DNA from 2 places in the Monashia sp. HAY1-5C genome. Region 1 is predicted to be linked to the other one. Evidence: predicted binding sites of a transcription regulator. Region 1 holds the regulator's gene; the other holds the start of a gene.
The links. Region 1 encodes Rex, which represses fermentation and respiration genes when NADH is low (regulators of the CRP and FNR family bind a similar motif). Its sites were predicted from a motif close to CTTGTGAANNNNTTCACAAG; they were not measured.

Region 1 (11,717 bases):
GAGGACCTCGTCGAACTCCGGCCACACCTCGAGCAGCCCCGCGGCCGACTGCTCGCCCTCGGGCACGAGGTCGGGGTTGATGCCCCACTCGCGCAGCGCCGCGGCCGTGACGCCGCCCACGGCAGCGACCTTGAGCCCGGCGAAGGCCCGCGCGTCGAGTCCGAACTCCTCGAACCGCTCGCGGACCGCGCGCACCGCGTTGACCGACGTGAAGCCGATCCACTCGTAGCGGCCGGTGACCAGGCCCTTGACGGCCTTCTCCATCTGCTGCGGCGTGCGCGGGGGCTCGACCGAGATCGTCGGGACGACGTCGGCCGTCGCGCCGTAGGCGGCGAGCCGGTCGACCATCGGGCCGGCCTGGGCCTGGGTGCGCGGCACGAGGACCTTCCAGCCGAACAGCGGCTTGGTCTCGAACCACGAGAACTCGTCGCGCAGGTCCACGTTGGGCGAGACGACCGCGAGGGAGACCTCGAGCGGCTCCCTGCCGGTGAAGAGGCGGTCGACGGCCTCGAGCGAGGACGTGACCGAGGTCTGGCGGACCGTCGTCGCGTTCGTCGTCAGGGCGACGAGCGACTCGCCGGGGCGGCCCGCGGCGAGCAGCCCGGCCAGCGCCTTGCGAATGGTCTCGGAACCGCCGAGCAGGACGACGGTGTCGGCGTCGGCCGTGTACGGCGTGAGGTCGAGGGCGGCGTGCTCCGTGGCGAGCACGTGCACGGCTCCGGTGGCCTTGGACGTCAGCGGCACGCCGGCGTACGTCGGCGCGGCGGTCACGGCGGAGACACCCGGCACGACGTCGAAGGTGAGCCCCGCCTTGCGGCACGCGCGCACCTCCTCCGCGAGGCCGTTGAACGTCGCGGGGTCGCCGTCCATGAGGCGCACGACGAGGCCCGACGGGCCCACGGCCTTGGCCGCCTTGACGACGAGCTTGGCCCGGACCGCGTGGGTCAGCTCCTGGCCCTGCTCGCCGTGGCCGGCGTCGATGATCTCGACCCCCGGGCGGGCGTGGGCGAGGACGGCGTCCTCACGGGCGACGCGGTCGATGACGACGACGTCCGCGGCGGCGAGCAGGTCGCGGGCGCGGAGGGTCAGCAGGCCCGGGTCACCCGGCCCGGACCCGACGAAGGCGACGCGTGCCGGCGAGGTCGGCAGCGTGGTGGTCGACGCCGTCTGCTCCGACGGCTGGCGAGACTGGGTCACGAAACTTGCTCCGGTCGGTGGGTGGCGTGCGGGGTGTGCTGCGGTGGTGCGGTGCTGGTGACGACGTCCAGGGGCCCGACGGCCGAGGCGTCGTTCGGGGCGTCGTTGGGGGCGCTGGTCGGGGCGTCGTTGGGGGCGCTGACGGGGGTCCCGGTCAGCTCGGCGGCGCCGTCCTCGAGGAGGATGCCCGCGAGCCGTCGGCCGAGGTCCTCGGGCTCGTCGTACCCACCGACGAGGGACCGGCGCAGCTCGCTCGCGCCGTCCTCGGTGCCGACGAACGAGCGCAGCGACAGCACGGGGCCGTCGTCGTCCTCGACGACCTCGGCGAGCGCGCCGACGGGGGCGGTGCAGCCGGCCTCGAGCGTCCGCAGCAGCGAGCGCTCGGCGAGGACGCAGGCGCGCGTGTCGGGGTCGTCGAGCGCCGTGACCGCGGCGAGCACGTCGTGTCGGTCGGAGCGGCACTCGACGGCGAGGGCCCCCTGGCCGGGCGCCGGGAGCACCTGGATCGGGTCGAGCACCTCGGTGACCTCGCCGAGCCGGCCGAGACGGGCCAGGCCGGCCCGCGCGAGGACGACCGCGTCGAGCGTGCCGGACGTGACGAGGGCGATGCGGGTGTCGACGTTGCCCCGGATCGGGCGGATCTCGACGCCCAGCCCGAGCGCGGCCAGCTGGGCGGTGCGACGCGGCGAGCCGGTGCCGACGACCGACCCGGGCGGCAGCTCGCCGAGCGTGAGCCCGTCCCGCGCGACGAGCACGTCGCGGCTGTCCTCGCGCTCGGGGACCGCGGCCACGACCAGGCCCGGCTCGGGCGTCGTCGGCAGGTCCTTGAGCGAGTGGACGGCGACGTCGATGCGTCCCTCGAGCAGCGCCCTGCGGATCGCGGCGGCGAAGACGCCGGTGCCGCCGATCGCGGTGAGCAGCGCGCCGGAGGTGTCGCCCTCGGTCGTGATCTCGACGAGCTCGACGTCGTGGCCAAGCGCCCGGAGCCGGTCTGCGACCCAGGAGGACTGGGTCCTGGCGAGGGCGGAGCGGCGGGTGCCGAGGCGCAGGGTCGTCATGCGGCACCTCCCCGCTTCGGCGGTGCCGAGACGTTGGCGACGTCCTCGGGCTGGAGGTCGAACAGCTCGCGCAGTGCGGCCGCGTAGTCGTCGCCGCTGCCCTCCATGGCGAACTCCTTGACGCGTCGGGTGGGCGTGTGGAGCAGCTTCTCGACGATGCGGTGCACCGCGAGGGCGATCTCGGCGCGGGTCCCCTCGTCGAGACCGGGCAGGCGCTGGTCGAGGCGCTCCATCTCCCCGGCCACGAGCTCGGCGGCCCGCGAGCGCAGCGCCGCGACGGTCGGCGCCACCGACTTCTCGACGCGTCGGGTCAGGTAGTCGGCGACCTCACCGGTGACCAGCTCGCGGACGCGGACGACCTGCGTGGTGTCGGCGCGGCCCTCGAGGAGGTGGCCGAGGTGCTGCAGGTCGAGCAGCGTCACGGACGGCACCGGGCTCGACCACGTCTCGGCCGGCTCGACGTCTCGGGGCAGGGCGAGGTCGACGACGACCTGCGGGCGGCCGCCGCGGCGGGCCGCCGCGGTGGCGAGGTCCGCACCCGTGACGACGTGGCCGACGGCACCGGTGCAGGTGATGACGAGGTCGGACTCGGCGAGGACGTCGGGCAGCTCGGACCAGGGCCGGGCGGTGCCGTCGGTGGCGGCGGCGAGGCGCGTCGCCCGATCCGGGGTGCGGTTGACGACGCTGAGTCGGCCGATGCCGTTGCGACGGGTCGTGGCGGCGGCCAGGCCGCTCATGGCTCCGGCGCCGACGACGGCGGCGTCACGCCCCTCGAGCGGCCCGAGCACCTGGGCGGCCTGCTCGAGCGCGATCTGCACGAGGGAGACGCTGTGGCGGTCGATGTCGGTCTCGGAGTGGGCCCGCTTGCCGACCCGCAGGGCCTGCTGGAACAGCGAGTTCAGGGACGTGCCGACCTGGCCGCGCGCCTGGGCCGCGGCGAGCGCGTCGCGCATCTGGCCGAGGACCTGCGCCTCGCCGACGGCCATGGAGTCGAGGCCGCACGCGACGGTGAAGGTGTGCGCCACCGCGGCGTCGTCGAACCGGACGTAGAGGTGGTCGGCGAGGGACTCGGCGCGCGCGGCGAGGGCCTCCGTGGGGTCGGTGGGCGGCGCGTACGACGTCCCGGTGTTCTCGGGCTGCTCGATGCCGGCGGCCAGCGCCAGCGCCTCGCCGATCGCCGCGACGGCCGGGTGGAACGCGGCGACCTCGGCGTAGACCTCGAGGCGGTTGCACGTCGACAGGACGACCGCCTCGGAGGCCGTGGCCGAGCCGAGGAGCGAGCCGGCGATGGCCGCCGCGCGGTCGGGACGCTCGGACAGCGCCTCGAGCACCGACAGGGGCGCCGTGTGGTGGGACAGGCCGATGACGAGCAGGCTCACCGCGCCACCGCCGATCGCAGCTCGCCGGCGGCCAGTGCCTTGCGCTGGGCGTGGAAGGCGAGGATCTGCAGCTCGGTGGACAGGTCGACGCGACGCACGTGGACGCCGTCGGGGACCGCGAGCACCGCCGGCGCGAAGTTGAGGATGGAGCTGATGCCGGCGCCGACGAGGGCGTCGCAGACGGCCTGCGCGGCCGGTGCCGGCGTCGCGATGACCCCGATCGCGATGGGGTCCACCGCGTGGCGCTCGGACAGCTCGGCGAGCGGACGGATGCGGACGCCGACGACGACCTCGTCGGCGAGGGCCGGGTCGTCGTCGTAGAGGCCGACGACGCGGAAACCCTTGGTGACGAAGCCCGAGTAGGAGGCGAGCGCGTGACCGAGGTTGCCCATCCCGACGATGGCGACCGGCCAGTCCTCGGTGAGGCCGAGGGCCCGGGAGATCTCGAGGGCGAGCGTCTCGACGTCGTAGCCGACGCCGCGAACGCCGTAGGAGCCGAGGTGGCTGAGGTCCTTGCGGAGCTGGGCCGAGCGCACGCCGACCTCGGCCGCGAGCTCTTCGGACGACACCGACAGCACGCCGTCCTCGGCCAGCCGGGACAGCGTCCGCAGGTACTCAGGGAGCCGCGCGACGGTTGCGTCGGGGATCTCTCGACGCAGGACAGGGTCGGCGGACACGCTTGCTCACCGGCTCCTCTCGCTGGGGCGTTCGGCACGAACGCGGAGCACGTGGGGACCCGTTCAGGCTAGACGTTTGTGAAGGCATGCACAAAGTTGACGTGACCGGCCTATCAGACGTAGGGCGCCGGCCGGGCACCGGTCCCCCACCGGGTCAGCCCAGAGCCCGCCGGAGCCGGGCCTCGTCGACCCGCCAGAAGTCGTGGCGGCGGCCGTCGACGAAGGTCACCGGGATCTGCTCGCCGTAGCGTCGCAGCAGCTCCGGGTCGTCGTCGACGGAGCGCTCCTGCCACCCGACGCCGAGGTCCGCGGCGACCCGCTCGACGACCGCCCTCGCCTCGTCGCACAGGTGGCAGCCGGCACGGCCGAGCAGGAGCACGCGGGGCGGCGGCCCGGCGCTTCCGGCGTCCGTCGCGTTGCTGCCGGGACCGGGGGACGTGCTCATGGGCCCACTCTAGGTCGCGGCGGGGCCGGGGCCCGCGCGTTACCCGTCGGTAGCAGATCGGTCACATCCGGTCGAACTGACTGCCATGAGGGCGCCGAGTCAGTCAGACTGTGACGGATGCGCCCGAGGAGGACGCCGGTCCACCGGCAGCCGCGCGGGGCCGCGCCGGGGGCGTTCCCGGCCGCGGTCGCGCTGCACCCTGCCCTCGCCACCGGAGCGGCCTCGCCCGGCAGCCGTCTCGCGCCGGGCGGCCTGCCGTCCTGGCGTTCGGCGCTCGACGCCATCTGGGCAGCCCTCGAGGACGGCGCGGGCGATCGCTTCTCCGGCGCCGGCGCGGGAAGCCCGGGCGCCGAGGGTAGCGGCGCCGGCGGCGCTGCCGGCGCGGGTGGCCGGGGTGGACGCGGCACCCGGACGCTCGAGCGCGACGTCGTCGAGCAGGCCCGGATCGCCGCCCTCGTCGAGCTGGCGCAGCGGGGCGACCGCGAGGCCTTCGCGCAGCTGTACGACGCCTACGTCGACACGGTCTTCCGCTACGTCCTCGTCCGCGTCGCGAGCCGGCAGCTGGCCGAGGACCTCACGTCCGAGACGTTCCTGCGGGCCATGCGCCGCATCGACTCGTTCACGTGGCAGGGCCGCGACATCGCCGCCTGGTTCGTCACCATCGCCCGCAACCTCATCGCCGACCACGTGAAGTCGGCCCGGTTCCGCTTCGAGGTGACCACCGCCGACATGCGCGACGCCGACGAGCGGGTCGACGCCCCCGACGCCGAGGTGCTCGCCCGGCTGCGCGACGAACGGCTCGTCGAGGCCATCCGCGGCCTCGGCTCGGACCAGGCGGAGTGCATCACCCTGCGCTTCCTGCAGGGCCTCAGCCTCGCCGACACCGCCACGGTCCTCGGCAAGTCCGAGGGCGCGGTCAAGCAGCTGCAGCTGCGGGCCACCCGGGCGCTGCGCAAGACCCTCGAGGGAGTGGACCTGTGAGGCCCGTAACGCCCTCGGCACCTGCGTCGTTCTCACGGCAGCGGGACGGTTCGTGTGGGGCCGCACCGCAGCCCCTCGCGCTCCCGGGCGCCGCGGGGCGCGCGACCCCGACCCCGATCCCGATCCCGAGGGCAGGACACGAGACGACGCACCACCCGCACCCTGCAACCGCGCCGCGCCGCACCGAGGCCGACGCGCGCCGCCGGTCCCGCGTGCCGGGCCTCGACCCGCACGTGCGGCCCGGCTCCGGTCCGGCGACCGGCCCGGCTCCAGCCACGGCAGGTGCCGCACCGGTTCCTCCGGCCCGGCGACCACGACACCGCGTCGGCCCGACGCGCCCTGACTGACCGCACGACCCGTACGACCTTCCGGCAGCACCTGACCGCACGAGAACGAAGGAGGAGAGATGGACCTCGGCCCCACGTCCGACGCCGACCTCCTCCAGCGTGCCCTCGAGGGCGAGCGGGTCACCGAGCCGGGCATCCTCGAGCTCGTCGCGGTCGTGCACGCCGTCACCGCCATCGACCAGGCGGGCCTCGCGCCGCGCCGCGAGTTCGTCGCGGACCTGCGGGCCAGGCTCCTCGAGGACGACGGCGGCCTGGCTGCTCCGGTCGTCCCGCTCGGCGGACCCGCTGACGGTGGTTCCCCGCCCGAGTCCGTGAGCCCGACGAGCGCCGGGCGCCAGGGCGTCGACCCGAGCACCGACGCTGACCCGACCACCGACGCGTACCCGAGCCCCGACGCCGACGCGGAGCCCGACCCGACGGGCGCTCCGGACGCTCGCCGCGGCGCCGGCCCGTCCGGCGGGACCGTCTCCGTCCTGCGCGTCGCGGCCCGTCCGCTGCGCTACGTCGCGGCCGCTGCCGCGGCGCTGCTCGTGGTCGGCGGCGCCCTCGGCTGGGCCTCGCGCTCCGCCCTGCCGGGTGACGCGCTCTACGGCGTCAAGCAGGTGCTCGACCGCGCTGCCGTCCAGCTGTCCGGGTCGCGCTACGACCGGGGCCTGACCTACCTCGCGCAGGCCCAGCAGCACATCGGCGAGGCCCGCGACCTCGTCGACCGCGGCGCCCCGGCCGCCGTCGACGTCGAGACCGCGCTCGACCTCGCGTCCGACGCGACGACCCGGGCGCAGACCCTCCTGCTCGAGGCCTTCCGCAGCGAGGACCGCGTCGACGCCATCACGCAGCTCGCCGACTTCTACACCCGCGCGCTGCCGCAGGTGGACGCGCTGCACGACCGGGTTCCCGCCGAGGCCCTCCCGTCGTGGCAGCGGCTGCACGACCTGCTGGTGCAGAACCGCGTCACCGTCCTGCGCGAGCTCGCCGGCTGCAGCGCCTGCGGCGGCGCCGCGACCCAGGCCCGGCAGCTGCTGTCGGCGATCCTGGGCGGGGCCCCGACGGCGAGGCCCACTGGCGTGCCGCCCGGCACGCCCCCGGCCACCCCGGTCCCGCCGCGCACCAGCGTCCCACGACAACCGGGCGCGACGGTGACCGTGCCCGGCGCCGGCGGCGTCCCGCTCCCCGGCATCGGCGTCACGGGTGGCGTGACCCTTCCCGGCAGCACGGTGCAGCTGCCGGGCGTCGGCGTCTCGACCTCCTCGGTGGCCGTCGGCGGTGGCGGAGTCACGTTGCCGGGCAGCACCGTCAGCCTGCCCGGGGTCACCGCCACGTCGGGCACCATCGGGGTCGGCGGCGGAGGCGTGTCGATCACCGGCGTCCCGTCCGTCCCCCTCCCGTCGGTGACGCTGACCGTGCCCAAGCTCCCGCTGTCGCCCACCCTGCCCAAGCTGCTCCCCTGACCCGACCGCCGAGAAGGCCATCCGCAACGCACGGCCTGGTCGACCGAACGAGTCGTTCGGTGCCGAGGGCGGGGGTGCACCGACGCGTTCGAGCCCCTGCAACGCGTTCGGCACCGAACGAGTCGTTCGGTGCTGAGGGCAGGGGTGCACCGACGCGTTCGAGCCTCTGCAACGCGTTCGGCACCGAACGAGTCGTTCGGTGCTGAGGGCGGGGGCGCACCGACGCGTTCGAGCCTCCATAACGCGTTCGGCACCGAACGAGTCGTTCGGTCGGGGTCAGGGAGGCCCGCTCGAGGGCCGGAGGGCTCAGATGAAGACGGACTTGCGCTGCATGAGCAGGCTGTAGAGCGTCTGCTGGATCGTCTCGCGGACCTGATCGGTCAGGTCGAAGACGAGCATCGGGTCGTCGGCGGCGTCCGGGCCGAAGGAGGTGGTGTCGATGGGCGGCCCGAACTCGATGAGCCACTTGCTCGGCAGCGGGATCATCCCGAGCGGGCCGAGGAGCGGGAACGTCGGCGTGATCGGCGCGTACGGCAGGCCGAGCAACCGCGCGACGGCCGGCATGTTGCCGAGGATGGGGTAGATCTCCTCCGCACCGACGATCGACACGGGCACGATGGGCACCCCGGCGCGCAGGGCGGCCGACACGAAGCCGCCCCGACCGAACCGCTGCAGCTTGTACCGCTCGCTGAACGGCTTGCCGACGCCCTTGAACCCCTCCGGCCAGACCCCGACGAGCGAGCCGCCGGCCAGCAGGCGCTCGGCGTCGGTGTTGGCCGCCAGGGTGGTGCCGGAGCGTCGGGCCATCGTGCCGATGAACGGCAGCTGGAAGACGAGGTCGGCGCCCAGCATCCGCAGGTGCCGGTGCTGCGGGTGCTCGTCGAAGACGGCGACCTGGGTCATGAGCGAGTCCATCGCCACCGTGCCCGAGTGGTTGCCGACGACGAGGGCTCCGCCCTCGGACGGGATGTTCTCGATGCCTCGGACCTCCACCCGGAACCACGAGCGGTACAGGGGGCGGAGCAGCGGCAGGTGGACGTGGACGGTGTAGTCCTCGTCGAAACCGAACTCGTCGACCGTGTAGTCGCCGGTGAGCCGACGTCGGAGGTACGCGAGCGTCTCGGCGACCTGTCGCTCGACGTCCTCGGCCGGCAGCCCCGCCGACGTCGCGGCCGCACGGAAGACGTTGACGGCCAGTTCGACGAGCTCTGCCGGTCCCGGGCGCGACTCGCTGCTGAACTCCGCCGCCTCGAGGACCGCCCCGACGAGGCGCTCGGCCTTCGACTGCAGGCCGGCCAGGCCCAGGGTCGTCGCGAGGTCGGAGGCGCCCTCGGCGTCGGCGATCGGGGGCACGGCACGCAGCCGCGTCGCCTCGCGCGCCTCCTCCGCGGACGGACCGGTCGGGGTGGTGGACGCCGTGGTCGTGGTGGTCGTGCTCGTCGTGCTCGTCGTGCTGGTTGTCGGAGTCAGCGGCACCCGGCGAGGCGGACGCGTCCGGGCGCGGGACGCGGTCGCCCCGGGTGTGCCGGGCAGCCCGGACGACGAGCCGGACGTGCCGGGCGAGCCGGGTGGGACGGCCGTCGGGTGCGCGGCCCGGGACGCCGACTCCGTGCGGCGGGCGTGGATCGCCGAACGGCTCGGCCTGGTCCGCGGTACCTCGGGAACCGCCTCCGGGGCCCAGCCACCGGTCTCGGAGTCCCGCTCGAGCGGGGGACCCGACGGCGCCTGCGCGTCCGGACCGATGGCCTCGGGCACGTCTGGGGTCTCGGTGGCCTGCTCGAGCCGCAGCCGACGCGCGGCGCTCACCTCGACGGGCTCGAGGGCGTCACCGCCGGACAGCAGCGGCGTGCCGGACCGGCGCAGCCGCTCCCCCGTCGCGCGCGCCGCGCCGGCGGCGAACACCCCGCGTCGCGGCGACGTCGCGTCGCCCGGCGTCGTGGCGCCTGGCGTCGCCGTGCCTTGCGTCATGGCCGCCGTCGTGCTCGCCTTCTTCGCCGTGGCCTTCTGCACGGCGGTCGGGCTGGTCACGGACTTCTTGGCCGTGCCCTTCTTCGCCGTGCCCTTCTTCGCTGTGCCCTTCTTCGCTGTGGCCTTCTTCGCTGTGGCCTTGCTCGTCGCGGCCTTGCTCGTCGCGGCCTTCTTCGACGCCGTCCTCGCGGCCGCCTGCCTGACCGTCGCGCGGGGCGCGCCGGCCGGCTCGGCGCCGGGACCGCCCGGTGCCGCCGGGGTCGGGGTGTCGGGGGTCTCGCGGCCGGGGCTCACGGCTGGATCCTGTCGAGGACGCGGGCGATGGCCGCAGCGGTGCCTCCGGCGGCGTCGGTCACGGCGTCGGACACACCGTCGACGCCGGGCACGGCCGGACGCAGGTGGTGTGCGTAGTCCTCGAAGGCCGAGCGCGTCGTGTACTGCGGTTCGAAGCCGAGCACGGTACGCATCCGGGAGGTGTCGAGGCCGCGTCCGAAGGCCAGGAAGGTCAGCTGGTCGTGGGAGAAGTCGGCCAGGCCGCTGCGGCGCACGATGCTGCCGAACACCCCGGCCGCCGCCAGCGGCACCGGAAGGATCGGGCGGCGCGCTATCGCCGTGCACTGGGCCACCGTGAGGAACCCGTCGGCGGCGACGTTGACGATGCCGACGGCCGGGCCGGTGGTGGCCAGGATCATCGCGGCGGTCGCGTCGTCCTCGTGGACGAACTGGAGGCGGGCGTCGTAGCCCAGCGGCACCGGCACGACCGGCAGCGCGAAGTAGTCGGTGAAGGCGGTCTTGATGCTCGGTCCGATGACGTTGGCGAACCGGAGCATCGTGATCTCGACGTCGGGCCTGCGCCGGGAGAAGCCGCGCACGTACCCCTCGACCTCGACGGAGTCCTTGCCGAAGCCGGTCCGTGGCATGGTCTTCGGGGTCATGTCCTCGCTGAACATCGCCGGGTCGCGCGGTGACGAGCCGTAGACGGCCGCCGACGACTTGACGACGAGGCGGCTCACCGACTCGGACTTCTGGCACGCGGCGAGCAGCTGCATCGTGCCGATGACGTTGATCTCCTTCTGCGTCACGCGCCCACCGGTGTCCTTCGGCGTGGCGATGACGTTCATGTGCACGACGGTGTCGACCTTCGCCTGGGCCATGATCCGCCCGATCATCGGGTTGCGGATGTCGGCGCGGACGAACTCGGCGCGCCCGATGGAGTGGCGCGGCGGGACGACGTCGACGCCGAGGATCCGCTCGACGTCCGGCTCCCCGGACAGCCGCCGGGCGTAGAGGCCGCCGAGGTACCGGGAGACGCCGGTCACCAGAACGACCTTGGGCATCGGTCCTCCAGTCCTCGGGATTCGTCGGTCAGTGGCGGTGTGCGACGGTCGGCCCGGGCGGCGGAGCGCCGGCTCCCTCGTCCATGGAGAGCCTACCCAGCACCCCGGCGTCCGCGCCGGGTGAGGCGGTGTGCGTCTCGTCGCAACCGCGCCACCGCGGTGGCCGCAGAGTCCGAGGTGGCCACGCCGGACGCGTCTGGGGGGGCCGCAGACGCGAACGACCCCCACCCGAGGTCGGGCGAGGGTCGACGGCGTTGCGGGCCGGGCCCGCGAGGGAGCGCTCCGGGAGGAGTCAGCTCACTTCTTGTTGCGACGCTGGTGACGCGTCTTGCGCAGCAGCTTGCGGTGCTTCTTCTTCGCCATCCGCTTGCGGCGCTTCTTGATGACAGAGCCCATGGTTGTCCTTGTCGTGCGACTGGAAGTGTTGACTGGTGCGTCGACCTGCGCCGACACACCGTCAGAGTGCAGTCGATGTGTCACGAGCCGAACAGGCTCCACAGCCTAGCGTGTGCCCGGCGTCGAACCCAAAAGCGGGCCGTGTCGGCTCCCGATCGGGGACCCGACGACGAGAGGGCGGTCCGGACCGTCTGGCCCGGGCCGCCCTCTGTGCGATGTGACGCTGTGTCACGCGGTGTCGATGTACGACGTCTGCAGGTACTTGTGAACCGCGTCCTCCGGGACCCGGAAGGAGCGGCCGACCCGCACGGCGGGGAGGTCCCCGCCGTGGACGAGCCGGTAGACCGTCATCTTGGACACGCGCATGATCGAGGCGACCTCGGCGACGGTCAGGAACCGCACCTCGGCGAGCTGGCGCTCATTCGACATGTGAACCCCGATCTCTAGGGCGCACCCGCGCGTCGCCGGCTTCCCCTCCGGCGAA
Region 2 (11,717 bases), on a different contig from region 1:
TTGGACGAGCCGACGACGAGCGTCGTGTCGGCCGCCACCGCCGCGGCGACCACCGACGCCACGTGCAGCGGCGAGATCGCCTGTGCCACAGGGCGGCCCGGCAGATGCGCGGAGCCACGCAGCCCGTCATCGATGGCCGCCCCGAGGGCAGCGTCGGCCGACGTCCACGCGTCGAACCAGGCCGGGTCGTCGCGGCCCTCGACGCGGGGGACGCCGTCGACGACGCGGGCGACGCGCCCGGGGTCGGTGGCCACGCCGTCGCGTCCGCGCACGGCGACGACCTCGAGCGAGGGGTCGCTGATCAGCCCGGTGACCGGCCGCGACAGGGTCGGGTGGCCCACGACGACGACCCGCTCGACGTCACGACGGAGGTCGGTCGTCAGGAGTAGACGCCCGCAGCGCAGGGCCTGCCGGCCGATGCGGGCCCCGCTCGTCGGCTCGGCGAGCATCGGCCAGTCGGCGGCCTCGGCCAGCAACCGTGCCGCCGGACCGGCGTCGTCACCGGCGACGACGACGGTGCGCGGCCCGAGCGGCAGGACCTCGCCGTCGGCGCGCACGCGGACCGAGGGCTCGGCGCCCGGCTCGTGCCCGGCGTCGGCAGGAGGGTCGGGGCGCTGCCACCACGTGGCGCGCTCGGCGCTCGGGGGGAGCAGGTCGCCGTCGAGCTGCACGTTGAGGTGGGCGGGGCCGGGGCCGGCGCACGACGCGGCGACGGCCGCGGAGAGGTCGGCGTCGGGCGTCGCGGACGTGAGGTCGTGGCACCGGGCGAAACCCCCGAAGAGACCGGCCTGCTGGGTCGTCTGGTTGGCGCCGGTGCCCCGGAGCCGGTCGGGCCGGTCGGCGCTGACGACGAGGAGCCGGCGCCCGGTGTGGTGGGCCTCCATGACGGCCGGCAGGAGGTTGCCGACCGCGGTGCCCGACGTCGTGACGACCGGCACGGGCCGGCGTGACCCCGTCGCGAGCCCGAGCGCGAGGAAGGCCGCCGACCGCTCGTCGACCCGCACGTGCAGCCGCAGGTCCCCGGCCGCGTCGGCGGCCTCGAGGGCGAGCGCGACGGGGGCGTTGCGCGAGCCCGGGGCGAGGACGACGTCGCGCACCCCGGCCCGCCACAGCTCCTGCAGGACGAGCAGGGCCAGCTGCGGGGCCGTGCGGTGGCGGTCCATGGTCGGCTGGTCGCCGCTCAGTCGTCCGCGAGCGCGTCGCGCATCGGGATGAGCTTGGCGATGGACTCGGCGACCTCGGACTCGGGGTCCGAGCCGGCCACGATGCCGCAGCCGGCGTAGAGCGTCAGCTGCGACGGGTCGCCGGGGGCGTAGGCACCGCTGCGCAGGGCGATGCCCCACGCGCCGTCGCCGTGCGCGTCCATCCAGCCGACGGGGCCCGCGTACCGGCCCCGGTCCATGTGCTCGAGCTCGCGGATCAGCTCGACGGCGCGCGCCGTCGGCGTCCCGCCGACCGCCGCCGAGGGGTGCAGCGACGCCGCGAGCGTCAGGGCCGACGCGTCGTCGGCGCTCACGGCGGCGACGTCGGTCGCCAGGTGCATGACGTTGGGCAGGTGCAGCACGAACGGCGCCTCGGGCACGTTCATCGACGAGCAGTGCGGTGCGAGCGCGTCGGCCACGGAGCGCACGGCGTACTCGTGCTCCTCGAGGTCCTTGCTCGAGCGGGCGAGCGACGCGGCGAGGGCGAGGTCCTTGGCGTCGTCACCGGTGCGGCGGATGGTGCCGGCGAGCACCCGCGAGGTGATGAGCCCCTGGTCGCGGCGCACGAGCAGCTCGGGCGTGGCGCCGACGAGGCCGGAGACGGCGAACACCCAGGTGTTCTCGTAGCGGTCGGCGAGCCGGCGCAGGATCCACCGTGGGTCGATCGGGCCCGCGGCGGTGGCGACGAGGTCGCGGGCGAGGACCACCTTGTCGACCTCGCCGTCGTTGATGAGCCGGACCGCCTCGGCCACCGAGTGCGCGTAGTCGGACGGCGAGACGGCGCCGTCGGCGAAGGCGATACCGGTCGGCGGCGCGGGCTCGGACGCGGGCTCGGGCGGCTCGACGGTGGGCAGCTGCGGACCGGTCGAGATGGTCGTCAGCCACGTGCGGCCCTCGCGCCGCCCGACGATGGTCGAGGGCACGACGAGGCGGGCGGACTCGGCGGAGTCGTCGGCGAAGGGGAACGAGCCGAAGCACACGAGCCCGGAGCCGGGCCGCTCGACGTCGTCGCGCACCACGGCGTGCCCCGTCACCCGGCGCCACCACGCCTCGGCCTCGCGGAACCGGTCGGCGCCGCGCGCCTCGAACGACAGGGCGACGCCCCAGCCGACGAGGCCGTCGCCCCGGCGCACCCACGAGACGAGCTCGTCGTGCGGCACGTCGGCCGGCAGGTGGTGCAGCAACGGGGTGTCCGAGGTGAGCGGCACCGAGCGCACGACGACGGTCGGGGCCGCGGCGGAGGAGGCCGCCTCGGCGGCCGGGAGCGTGGACATCGCCTCAAACTCTACGACCGCCGGACCCGTGCCCGGACCGCGCGGCCGCCGCTCCGCCCGACGGGACGAGGGTGCGAGGATGAGCGCATGACCCGTGCCCAGCTCGACAAGAAGCCGGTCGACGTCGCGTCGATGTTCGACACCGTCGCCGAGAAGTACGACGTGACCAACGACGTGCTCTCCCTCGGGCAGGACCGGCTCTGGCGCCGCGCGGTCGTCAGGGCGGTCGACGCGAAGCGGGGCGAGCGCGTCCTCGACATCGCCGCGGGCACCGGCACGTCGAGCGAGCCGTGGGCCGACCGGGAGATCGAGGTCGTGCCCGCGGACTTCTCGCTCGGCATGCTGCGGGTCGGCCGGCGGCGCCGCCCCGACATGGCCTTCACCGCTGCGGACGCGATGAGCCTGCCGTTCGCCGACGAGAGCTTCGACGTCGTGACGATGAGCTTCGGCCTGCGCAACGTCGCGGACGTCGACACCGCCCTCCGCGAGTTCCTCCGCGTCACGAAGCCGGGCGGGCGGCTGCTCGTCTGCGAGTTCAGCCAGCCGGTCAACAAGGCGTTCCGGACCGTCTACTCCAACTACCTCATGCGCGCGCTGCCGCCGGTGGCCCGCCGCACCTCGAGCAACCCCGACTCCTACGTGTACCTCGCCGAGTCGATCCGGGCCTGGCCGCCGCAGGGCGAGCTGGCCGCGGTCATCGAGCAGGCCGGCTGGACGGGCGTGCGCTGGACCAACCTCACCGGCGGCATCGTCGCGCTCCACCAGGCCACCAAGCGCTGACACCACCTGCCCGGACCCGTCAGGTTAGGTATGCCTTATCTGACAAGCCGGAAACCTCGGGCATAGACTCCGCAGAGTTCGTGAAGATCTTCACAAGCAGGTCGGAAGCCCCGTGGTAGAGATGAGCAGCACCGGCTCGGCGACGAGCCCTGCAGCGCATGCCGGCGCCCTCTCGGACGCCAGCGCCGACGTCATCGTCGTCGGCGCCGGTCCGGGCGGATCGGCCACTGCCGCCTACCTGGCCGACCACGGCCTCGACGTCCTGCTCCTCGAGAAGTCCGCCTTCCCGCGCGACAAGATCTGCGGCGACGGGCTGACCCCGCGCGCCACCAAGGAGCTCGTCTCCCTCGGCATCGACACGAGCGGCTGGCAGCGCACCAAGGGCCTGCGCATCAAGGGCGGCGGTCACACGCTGCAGCTCGACTGGCCCGAGAACGACGCGTTCCCCTCCTACGGCATGGTCCGCACCCGGGCCCAGCTCGACGAGACCCTCGCCCGCCACGCGCAGTCGCGTGGCGCCAAGCTCGAGGAGCGCACCAGCGTCACCGCCCCGGTCCACGACGCGTCCGGGCGCGTCGTCGGCGTCACCGCCAAGAAGGTCGACGACCGTGGCCGCGCCACCGGCGAGAGCGTCACCTACCGGGCTCCGGTCGTCGTCGCGAGCGACGGCGTCTCCAGCCGCCTCGCCACGGCCGTCGGCCGCCCCAAGCGCGAGGACCGCGTCATGGGTGTGGCCGTCCGCGCGTACTACACGACCCCGAAGCGCGACGACTACCTCGAGAGCCACCTCGAGCTGTGGACGCGCGACGACGCGGGCAACCGCATCCTCATGCCCGGCTACGGCTGGCTCTTCCCGCTCGAGGACGGCCGCACCAACGTCGGCCTCGGCACGCTCGACACGACGGCCGCCTTCCAGCACACGGACTACAAGCACGTCATGCGCAGGTGGGTCGAGGACATCTCGCCCGAGTGGCAGCTCGAGCACGACGAGGCCGCCGGCCCGATCCGCGGGGCCGCCCTGCCGATGGGCTTCAACCGCAGCCCGCTCTACGCCGACGGTCTCCTGCTCGTCGGCGACGCCGGGGGCATGGTCAACCCGTTCAACGGCGAGGGCATCGACTACGCCCTGGAGGCCGCCCGCGTCGGCGCGGAGGTCATCGCCCAGGCGCACGCCCGCCCCGACGACGCGGGCCGCGAGCGCGTCCTCGCCAGCTACCCGAAGGTCATGAAGGACGAGCTCGGCGGCTACTTCACCCTCGGCCGCTGGTTCGCCCACGCCATCGGCAACCCCGAGGTGATGCGCCTCGCGACGCGCTACGGCCTGCCCCGCACGAAGCTCATGCCCTTCCTCCTCAAGATCATGGCCAACCTCGCCGACCCCCGCGGGCGCGGCGCGAGCGACCGGATCATCACCGCCCTCTCGCGACTGGCGCCGGACGCATGAGCCACCCCGCTGCCGGGCGCCTTGTGACGCCGAGCACCATCGATCCCGACGCCCCTAGGATGGGTGCGCCGCGCAACTGCCGTGACGCCCTCCTCGACGGACCACCCGTTCTGGCGCACCACCGCCCCGTCGACACGCACGACCGAAAGGCAAAGTGACCTCGGATGAACTCGTACGTCCCGATCCTGTTCATGCTGGGGCTCGGCTTCGCGTTCGCGGCCCTGTCGGTGTTCACGTCGCTCGTCGTGGGTCCGAAGCGCTACAACCGCGCCAAGCTCGAGGCGTACGAGTGCGGCATCCAGCCCACGCCCCATGCGGCCGGCGGGGGACGCGTGCCGATCAAGTACTACCTGACGGCGATGCTCTTCATCATCTTCGACATCGAGTCGATCTTCCTCTATCCGTTCGCGGTGGCCTTCAACAAGCTGGGCCTCTTCGCGCTGGTCGAGATGGTCCTGTTCGTCCTCACGGTGTTCGTCGCGTACGCGTACGTGTGGCGCCGCGGCGGCCTCGAGTGGGACTGACCGGACGGTCGGCGCACCGGGGACGACAGCAAGCTAAGGAGTAAGCAATGGGTCTGGAAGAGAAGCTGCCCGCAGGGTTCCTGCTCTCGACCGTCGAGGGCCTGGCCGGCTACATGCGCAAGGCCTCCATCTGGCCGGCGACGTTCGGCCTGGCCTGCTGCGCGATCGAGATGATGGCCGTCGGCACGCCCGACTACGACATCGCCCGCTTCGGCATGGAGCGCTTCTCGGCGACGCCGCGCCAGGCGGACCTGATGATCGTCGCCGGCCGGGTCAGCCAGAAGATGGCCCCGGTCGTGCGCCAGGTCTACGACCAGATGCCCAACCCCAAGTGGGTCATCTCGATGGGGGTCTGCGCCAGCTCGGGCGGCATGTTCAACAACTACGCGATCGTCCAGGGCGTCGACCACATCATCCCCGTCGACATCTACCTGCCGGGCTGTCCGCCGCGCCCGCAGATGCTCCTCAACGCGATCATCGAGCTGCACCACCAGATCGAGAGCTCGCCGCTCGGCGTCAACCGCGAGCACGCCGCCCGCGCCGCCGAGGAGGCCGCTCTCTCGGCCACCCCGACGCACCAGATGAAGGGGCTGCTCGCATGAGCGAGGACACGAGGGACGCCGTCCACGCCGACACGACCAAGGACCAGACCTCCGGCATCACGCCCGGCGAGGTCGAGCTGGCCCAGCCCGACGGCGCCAACCCCACCGGCCCGCGCGTCGTGGGCGTGCGCCAGGGCATGTTCGGCGCGACGATGGCCCAGGACACCACCGGCTACGGCGGCCTGCGTCGCCCGATCCTCGTGCCCGGCGCGTCGGAGCGGCCCTACGGCGGCTACTTCGACGAGGTCGCCGACAACCTCGAGCGCGGCCTCGTCGGCGGCTCGGCCTCCTACGCCGAGGCCGTCGACCGCGTCGTCATCGACCGCGGCGAGATGACCATCCACGTGCGCCGCGAGCACCTGCTCGCCGTGGCCCGCGTGCTGCGCGACGACGCGTCGCTGCGCTTCGAGGTCTGCACCGGCGTGTCCGGCGTGCACTACCCCGAACGCACCGGCGAGGAGCTGCACGCGGTCTACCACCTCCTGTCGATCACCCACGGCGGCAGGCGCGTCCGCGTCGAGGTCTCGTGCCCCGACGACGACCGGCACATCCCGTCCGTCGTCTCGGTGTACCCGGCCAACGACTGGCACGAGCGCGAGACGTGGGACATGTTCGGGATCGAGTTCGACGGCCACCCGGCCCTGACCCGCATCCTCATGCCCGACGACTGGCCGGGCCACCCGCAGCGCAAGGACTACCCCCTCGGCGGCGTCCCCGTCGAGTACAAGGGCGCCACCGTCCCGCCGCCGGACCAGCGGAGGTCGTACAACTGATGAGCACGCACACCGAGTTCACCCAGACCGAGGTGCCCGACGAGGGTGCCAACGACGTCTACGCGACGTCGGTCGCCGACGAGGAGGCCGCCTCCGGCGCCCACGTCTTCAACGCCGCGGGCGGTGACTGGAACGACCTCGTCGACGAGGCCACCTCGCTCGGCGAGGAGCGCATCGTCGTCAACATGGGTCCCCAGCACCCGTCGACGCACGGCGTGCTGCGCCTCATCCTCGAGATCGACGGCGAGACGGTGACCGAGGCCCGCGCGGGCATCGGCTACCTGCACACCGGCATCGAGAAGAACATGGAGTTCCGCAACTGGGTGCAGGGCGTGACGTTCTGCACCCGGATGGACTACCTGACGCCGATGTTCCAGGAGGCCGCGTACTGCCTCGCCATCGAGAAGCTGCTCGGCATCACCGACCAGATCCCCGAGCGGGCCAACGTCATCCGCGTCCTCATGATGGAGCTGACGCGCGTCAACTCGCACATGGTCTGCCTCGGCACCGGCGGCATGGAGATGGGCGCGACCACCGTCATGACCGTCGCGTTCCGCGAGCGCGAGCGGGTCCTTCGCATCTTCGAGATGGTCACCGGGCTGCGGATGAACAACGCCTACATCCGTCCGGGCGGCGTCGCCCAGGACCTCCCGCCGGGCGCCATCGACGCGCTGCGCGAGATGGTGCCGCAGGTCCGCCGGGGCCTCGGCGAGCTCGAGGCGCTCCTCAACGAGAACCCGATCCTCAAGGGCCGCACCGTCGACGTCGGCGTCCTCGACCTCGCCGGCTGCATGGCCCTCGGGATCACCGGTCCGGTGCTGCGCTCGACCGGCCTGCCGCACGACCTGCGCAAGCTCGACCCCTACTGCGGCTACGAGACGTACGACTTCGACGTCATCACCCGCACGAGCCAGGACGCCTACGGGCGCCTGCGCATCCGCATCGACGAGATGTACGAGTCGCTCAAGATCGTCGAGCAGTGCATCGACCGGCTCCAGGCGGACGAGGGCGCCGACAACGCGGTCATGGTCGAGGACCGCAAGATCGCGTGGCCGGCGCAGCTCGCGCTCGGCAGCGACGGCCTCGGCAACAGCCTCGACCACATCCGCGAGATCATGGGCACCTCGATGGAGTCCCTGATCCACCACTTCAAGCTCGTCACCGAGGGCTTCCGCGTCCCGCCGGGTCAGGTGTACGTCGCCATCGAGTCGCCCAAGGGCGAGCTCGGCTGCCACCTCGTGTCCGACGGTGGCACGCGCCCGTACCGCGCGCACTTCCGCGACCCGAGCTTCAACAACCTGCAGGCCGTGGCCGCCATGTGCGAGGGCAGCCAGATCGCCGACGTCATCGTCGCGGTGGCCTCGATCGACCCCGTCATGGGAGGTGTGGACCGTTGAGCGGTCACGACGCGTCAGGCCACCTGCACGTCAGCCCGGAGTCCAAGGCGCCGTACGACGACGAGACGCTCGCCCGGCTGCGCGCCGACGCGGCCGAGGTCATCGCGCGCTACCCGCAGAAGCGCTCGGCCCTGCTGCCGCTGCTGCACCTCGTGCAGTCGGTCGACGGCTATGTCACGGGTCGCGGCGTCACCTTCTGCGCCGAGGTCCTCGACCTCACCGAGGCCGAGGTCAGCGGTGTCGCGACGTTCTACACCCAGTACAAGCGCCACCCCAACGGTGAGTACACGGTCGGCGTCTGCACCAACACGCTGTGCGCGATCATGGGCGGCGACCTCATCTTCGACCGCCTGTCCGAGCACCTCGGCGTCGGCCACGACGAGACCACCGAGGACGGCAAGATCACCCTCGAGCGCGTCGAGTGCAACGCGGCCTGCGACTACGCACCGGTCGTCATGGCCAACTGGGAGTTCTTCGACAACCAGACGCCCGAGAGCACCATCGGCCTCGTCGAGGACCTGCGCGCCGGCAAGGAGGTCGCCCCGACCCGCGGCGCCGCCAAGGTGTGCACCTTCAAGGAGGTCTCGCGCGTGCTCGCCGGCTTCCACGACGGACGCGGCGACGAGGGCGTGGGCGCCGGGCCGGCCTCGCTGCTCGGCCTGAGGATCGCCAACGAGCGTGGCTGGGTGGCCCCGGGTGCCGGCGGCGCGAACGGCTCGCAGCCCGACGGGAAGGACGGATCGAAGTGACCGACACGCTGACCCCGATCCTCACGAAGTTCTGGGACGACCCGCAGTCCTGGACCCTCGCGACCTACGAGCGTCACGACGGCTACAAGGCGCTGCGCAAGGCGCTCGACATGCAGCCGCAGGCGATCATCGACGCCGTCAAGGACTCCAGCATCCGCGGCCGCGGCGGCGCCGGCTTCCCGACCGGCATGAAGTGGTCGTTCATGAGCCCGCCCGACGGCGGCCCGCGCTACCTCGTCGTCAACGCCGACGAGTCCGAGCCGGGCACGTGCAAGGACGTGCCGCTCATGATGGCCAACCCGCACTCGCTCATCGAGGGCGTCATCATCTCCTCGTACGCCATCGGCTGCGAGCACGCGTTCATCTACCTGCGCGGCGAGGTCGTGCACGTCTACCGCCGCCTGCTTCGCGCCGTCGAGGAGGCCCGCGCCGCCGGCTATCTCGGCGACGACGTGGGCGGCAAGGGCGTCACGGTCGACATCACGGTGCACGCCGGCGCCGGCGCGTACATCTGCGGCGAGGAGACCGCGCTGCTCGACTCGCTCGAGGGCCGCCGCGGCCAGCCGCGCCTCAAGCCGCCGTTCCCGGGTGCCGCGGGCCTCTACGCGCGCCCCACATCGGTCAACAACGTCGAGTCCATCGCGTCGGTGCCGGGGATCATCCTCGAGGGCGCCGACTGGTTCAAGGGCATGGGCACCGAGAAGTCCACGGGCTTCGGCATCTTCAGCCTCTCGGGCCACGTCACCAACCCCGGCCAGTTCGAGGCGCCGCTCGGCATCACCATGCGTGAGCTCATCGACCTCGCCGGCGGCATGCGCGAGGGCCGCCGGCTGAAGTTCTGGACGCCCGGCGGCAGCTCGACGCCGATCTTCACCGAGGAGCACCTCGACGTGCCGCTCGACTTCGACTCGGTCGCCGCGGCCGGCTCGATGCTCGGCACCCGTGCGCTGCAGGTCTTCGACGAGACCGTGTCGGTCGTGCGGGCCGTGGCCCGGTGGACCGACTTCTACGCCCACGAGTCGTGCGGCAAGTGCACCCCGTGCCGCGAGGGCACGTGGTGGCTGCGCCAGATCATGAACCGCATCGAGAACGGCCAGGGCACCCAGGACGACATCGACAAGCTCGTCGACATCTGCGACAACATCCTCGGCCGCAGCTTCTGCGCCCTCGGTGACGCCGCGACGAGCCCGATCACCTCTGCCGTCAAGTACTTCCGCGAGGAGTTCGAGGCCGGCATGCACACGCCCGCGCACGAGCTGTTCCCGCCGGAGCGGTCGGTGCTCTTCCCGGTCCAGACCTCACCGACCCAGTCCAAGGAGTCCAGCGGGATGGTGTCCGCATGACCGCCACGACCGAGAGCAAGGCGCCGGTGGCGCCCGACCTCGTCAACGTCACCATCGACGGCGTCCCGGTGAGCGTGCCCAAGGGCACCCTCGTCATCCGCGCCGCCGAGCAGGTCGGCATCGAGATCCCGCGCTTCTGCGACCACCCGCTGCTCGACCCCGTCGGGGCGTGCCGCCAGTGCCTCGTCGACGTCGCGATGCCCGACCGTGAGGGCAACGTCCGCCCGATGCCGAAGCCGCAGGCCTCGTGCACGATGACGGTGTCCGAGGGCATGGTCGTCAACACGCAGCACACGTCGCCGGTCGCCGACAAGGCGCAGCAGGGCGTCATGGAGCTGCTGCTCATCAACCACCCGCTCGACTGCCCGGTCTGCGACAAGGGCGGCGAGTGCCCCCTGCAGAACCAGGCCATGAGCGCGGGCCGTCCGGTGTCGCGCTTCGAGGACGTCAAGCGCACCTACCCCAAGCCGGTCAACATCTCCTCGCAGGTCCTGCTCGACCGCGAGCGCTGCGTGCTCTGCGCCCGGTGCACCCGCTTCTCCGACCAGATCGCCGGTGACCCGTTCATCGCCCTCGTCGAGCGCGGCGCGCTCCAGCAGATCGGCATCTACGAGGAGCAGCCCTTCGAGAGCTACTTCTCGGGCAACACCGTCCAGATCTGCCCGGTCGGTGCGCTGACCGGGGCGGCCTACCGCTTCCGCAGCCGGCCGTTCGACCTCGTGTCGACCCCGTCGGTGTGCGAGCACTGCGCGTCCGGCTGCGCCATCCGCACCGACCACCGTCGCGGCGTCGTGCTGCGCCGGATGGCCCTCGACGACCCGGCGGTCAACGAGGAGTGGAACTGCGACAAGGGCCGTTGGGCCTTCACGTACGCGACGCTGCCCGACCGCCTCGAGTACCCGATGGTCCGCAACGCCGACGGCGAGCTCACCGTCGTGGGCTGGCCCGAGGCCCTCGCAGCCGCCGCGGCCGGCCTGGCCGGCAAGCGCGCCGGCGTCATCACCGGCGGGCGAGTCTCGGCCGAGGACGCCTACGCCTACGGCAAGTTCGCGCGGATCGTGCTCGGGACCAACGACGTCGACTTCCGCTCGCGTCCGCACTCGGCCGAGGAGGTCGCCTTCCTGTCCGAGCACGTCGCGGCCACCGGGCCGGAAGGTGGCGCCGTCACCTACGCCGACCTCGAGAAGGCGCCGGCGGTCCTGCTCGTCGGGTTCGAGCCCGAGGACGAGTCGCCGATCGTCTTCCTGCGGCTGCGCAAGGCGTTCCGCCACAACGGGACCCGCGTCTTCGCCATCGCGTCGCACGCCACGCGCGGCCTGACCAAGCTCGGCGGCACGCTGCTGCCGACCGTCCCCGGCGACGAGGCCCTGGCGCTGGCCGACCTCGGCTCGACCGAGCTGGGTGCCCAGGCCCGCGAGGCCCTGGCCGGTGGGGGCATCGTCCTCGTCGGTGAGCGCCTCGCCACCGCGCGCGGCGCCCTCCGGGCCGCCGCCGACCTCGCCGCGACGACCGGTGCACGCCTCGCGTGGGTGCCGCGCCGGGCGGGGGAGCGCGGTGCGCTCGAGGCGGGCGCGCTCGGTGCCCTGCTGCCGGGCGGGCGTCCGGTCACCGACGCGGCCGCACGCGCCG

Region 2: a site for Rex is predicted at 3,334-3,353, ahead of ACR9ZK_RS05105 (geranylgeranyl reductase family protein). Genes of this name have one in related genera too.

What each region holds. Positions count from the first base shown of each region.
Region 1 is NZ_JBPGXG010000101.1:3,846-15,562, forward strand. Features, by position in the region: gene ACR9ZK_RS15105 (bifunctional uroporphyrinogen-III C-methyltransferase/uroporphyrinogen-III synthase) at 1-1,197, opposite strand, end outside; gene hemC (hydroxymethylbilane synthase) at 1,194-2,255, opposite strand; gene hemA (glutamyl-tRNA reductase) at 2,252-3,634, opposite strand; gene ACR9ZK_RS15120 (redox-sensing transcriptional repressor Rex) at 3,631-4,311, opposite strand; gene ACR9ZK_RS15125 (glutaredoxin family protein) at 4,466-4,756, opposite strand; gene ACR9ZK_RS15130 (RNA polymerase sigma factor) at 4,874-5,737, shown strand; gene ACR9ZK_RS15135 (DUF5667 domain-containing protein) at 6,144-7,532, shown strand; gene ACR9ZK_RS15140 (lysophospholipid acyltransferase family protein) at 7,839-9,794, opposite strand; gene ACR9ZK_RS15145 (NAD-dependent epimerase/dehydratase family protein) at 9,791-10,837, opposite strand; gene ACR9ZK_RS15150 (30S ribosomal protein bS22) at 11,135-11,233, opposite strand; gene ACR9ZK_RS15155 (helix-turn-helix domain-containing protein) at 11,462-11,662, opposite strand.
Region 2 is NZ_JBPGXG010000020.1:13,224-24,940, reverse strand. Features, by position in the region: gene menD (2-succinyl-5-enolpyruvyl-6-hydroxy-3-cyclohexene-1-carboxylic-acid synthase) at 1-1,163, opposite strand, end outside; gene ACR9ZK_RS05115 (isochorismate synthase) at 1,181-2,476, opposite strand; gene ACR9ZK_RS05110 (demethylmenaquinone methyltransferase) at 2,564-3,256, shown strand; gene ACR9ZK_RS05105 (geranylgeranyl reductase family protein) at 3,378-4,700, shown strand; gene ACR9ZK_RS05100 (NADH-quinone oxidoreductase subunit A) at 4,865-5,224, shown strand; gene ACR9ZK_RS05095 (NuoB/complex I 20 kDa subunit family protein) at 5,272-5,826, shown strand; gene ACR9ZK_RS05090 (NADH-quinone oxidoreductase subunit C) at 5,823-6,599, shown strand; gene ACR9ZK_RS05085 (NADH-quinone oxidoreductase subunit D) at 6,599-7,996, shown strand; gene nuoE (NADH-quinone oxidoreductase subunit NuoE) at 7,993-8,745, shown strand; gene nuoF (NADH-quinone oxidoreductase subunit NuoF) at 8,742-10,088, shown strand; gene ACR9ZK_RS05070 (NADH-quinone oxidoreductase subunit G) at 10,085-11,717, shown strand, end outside.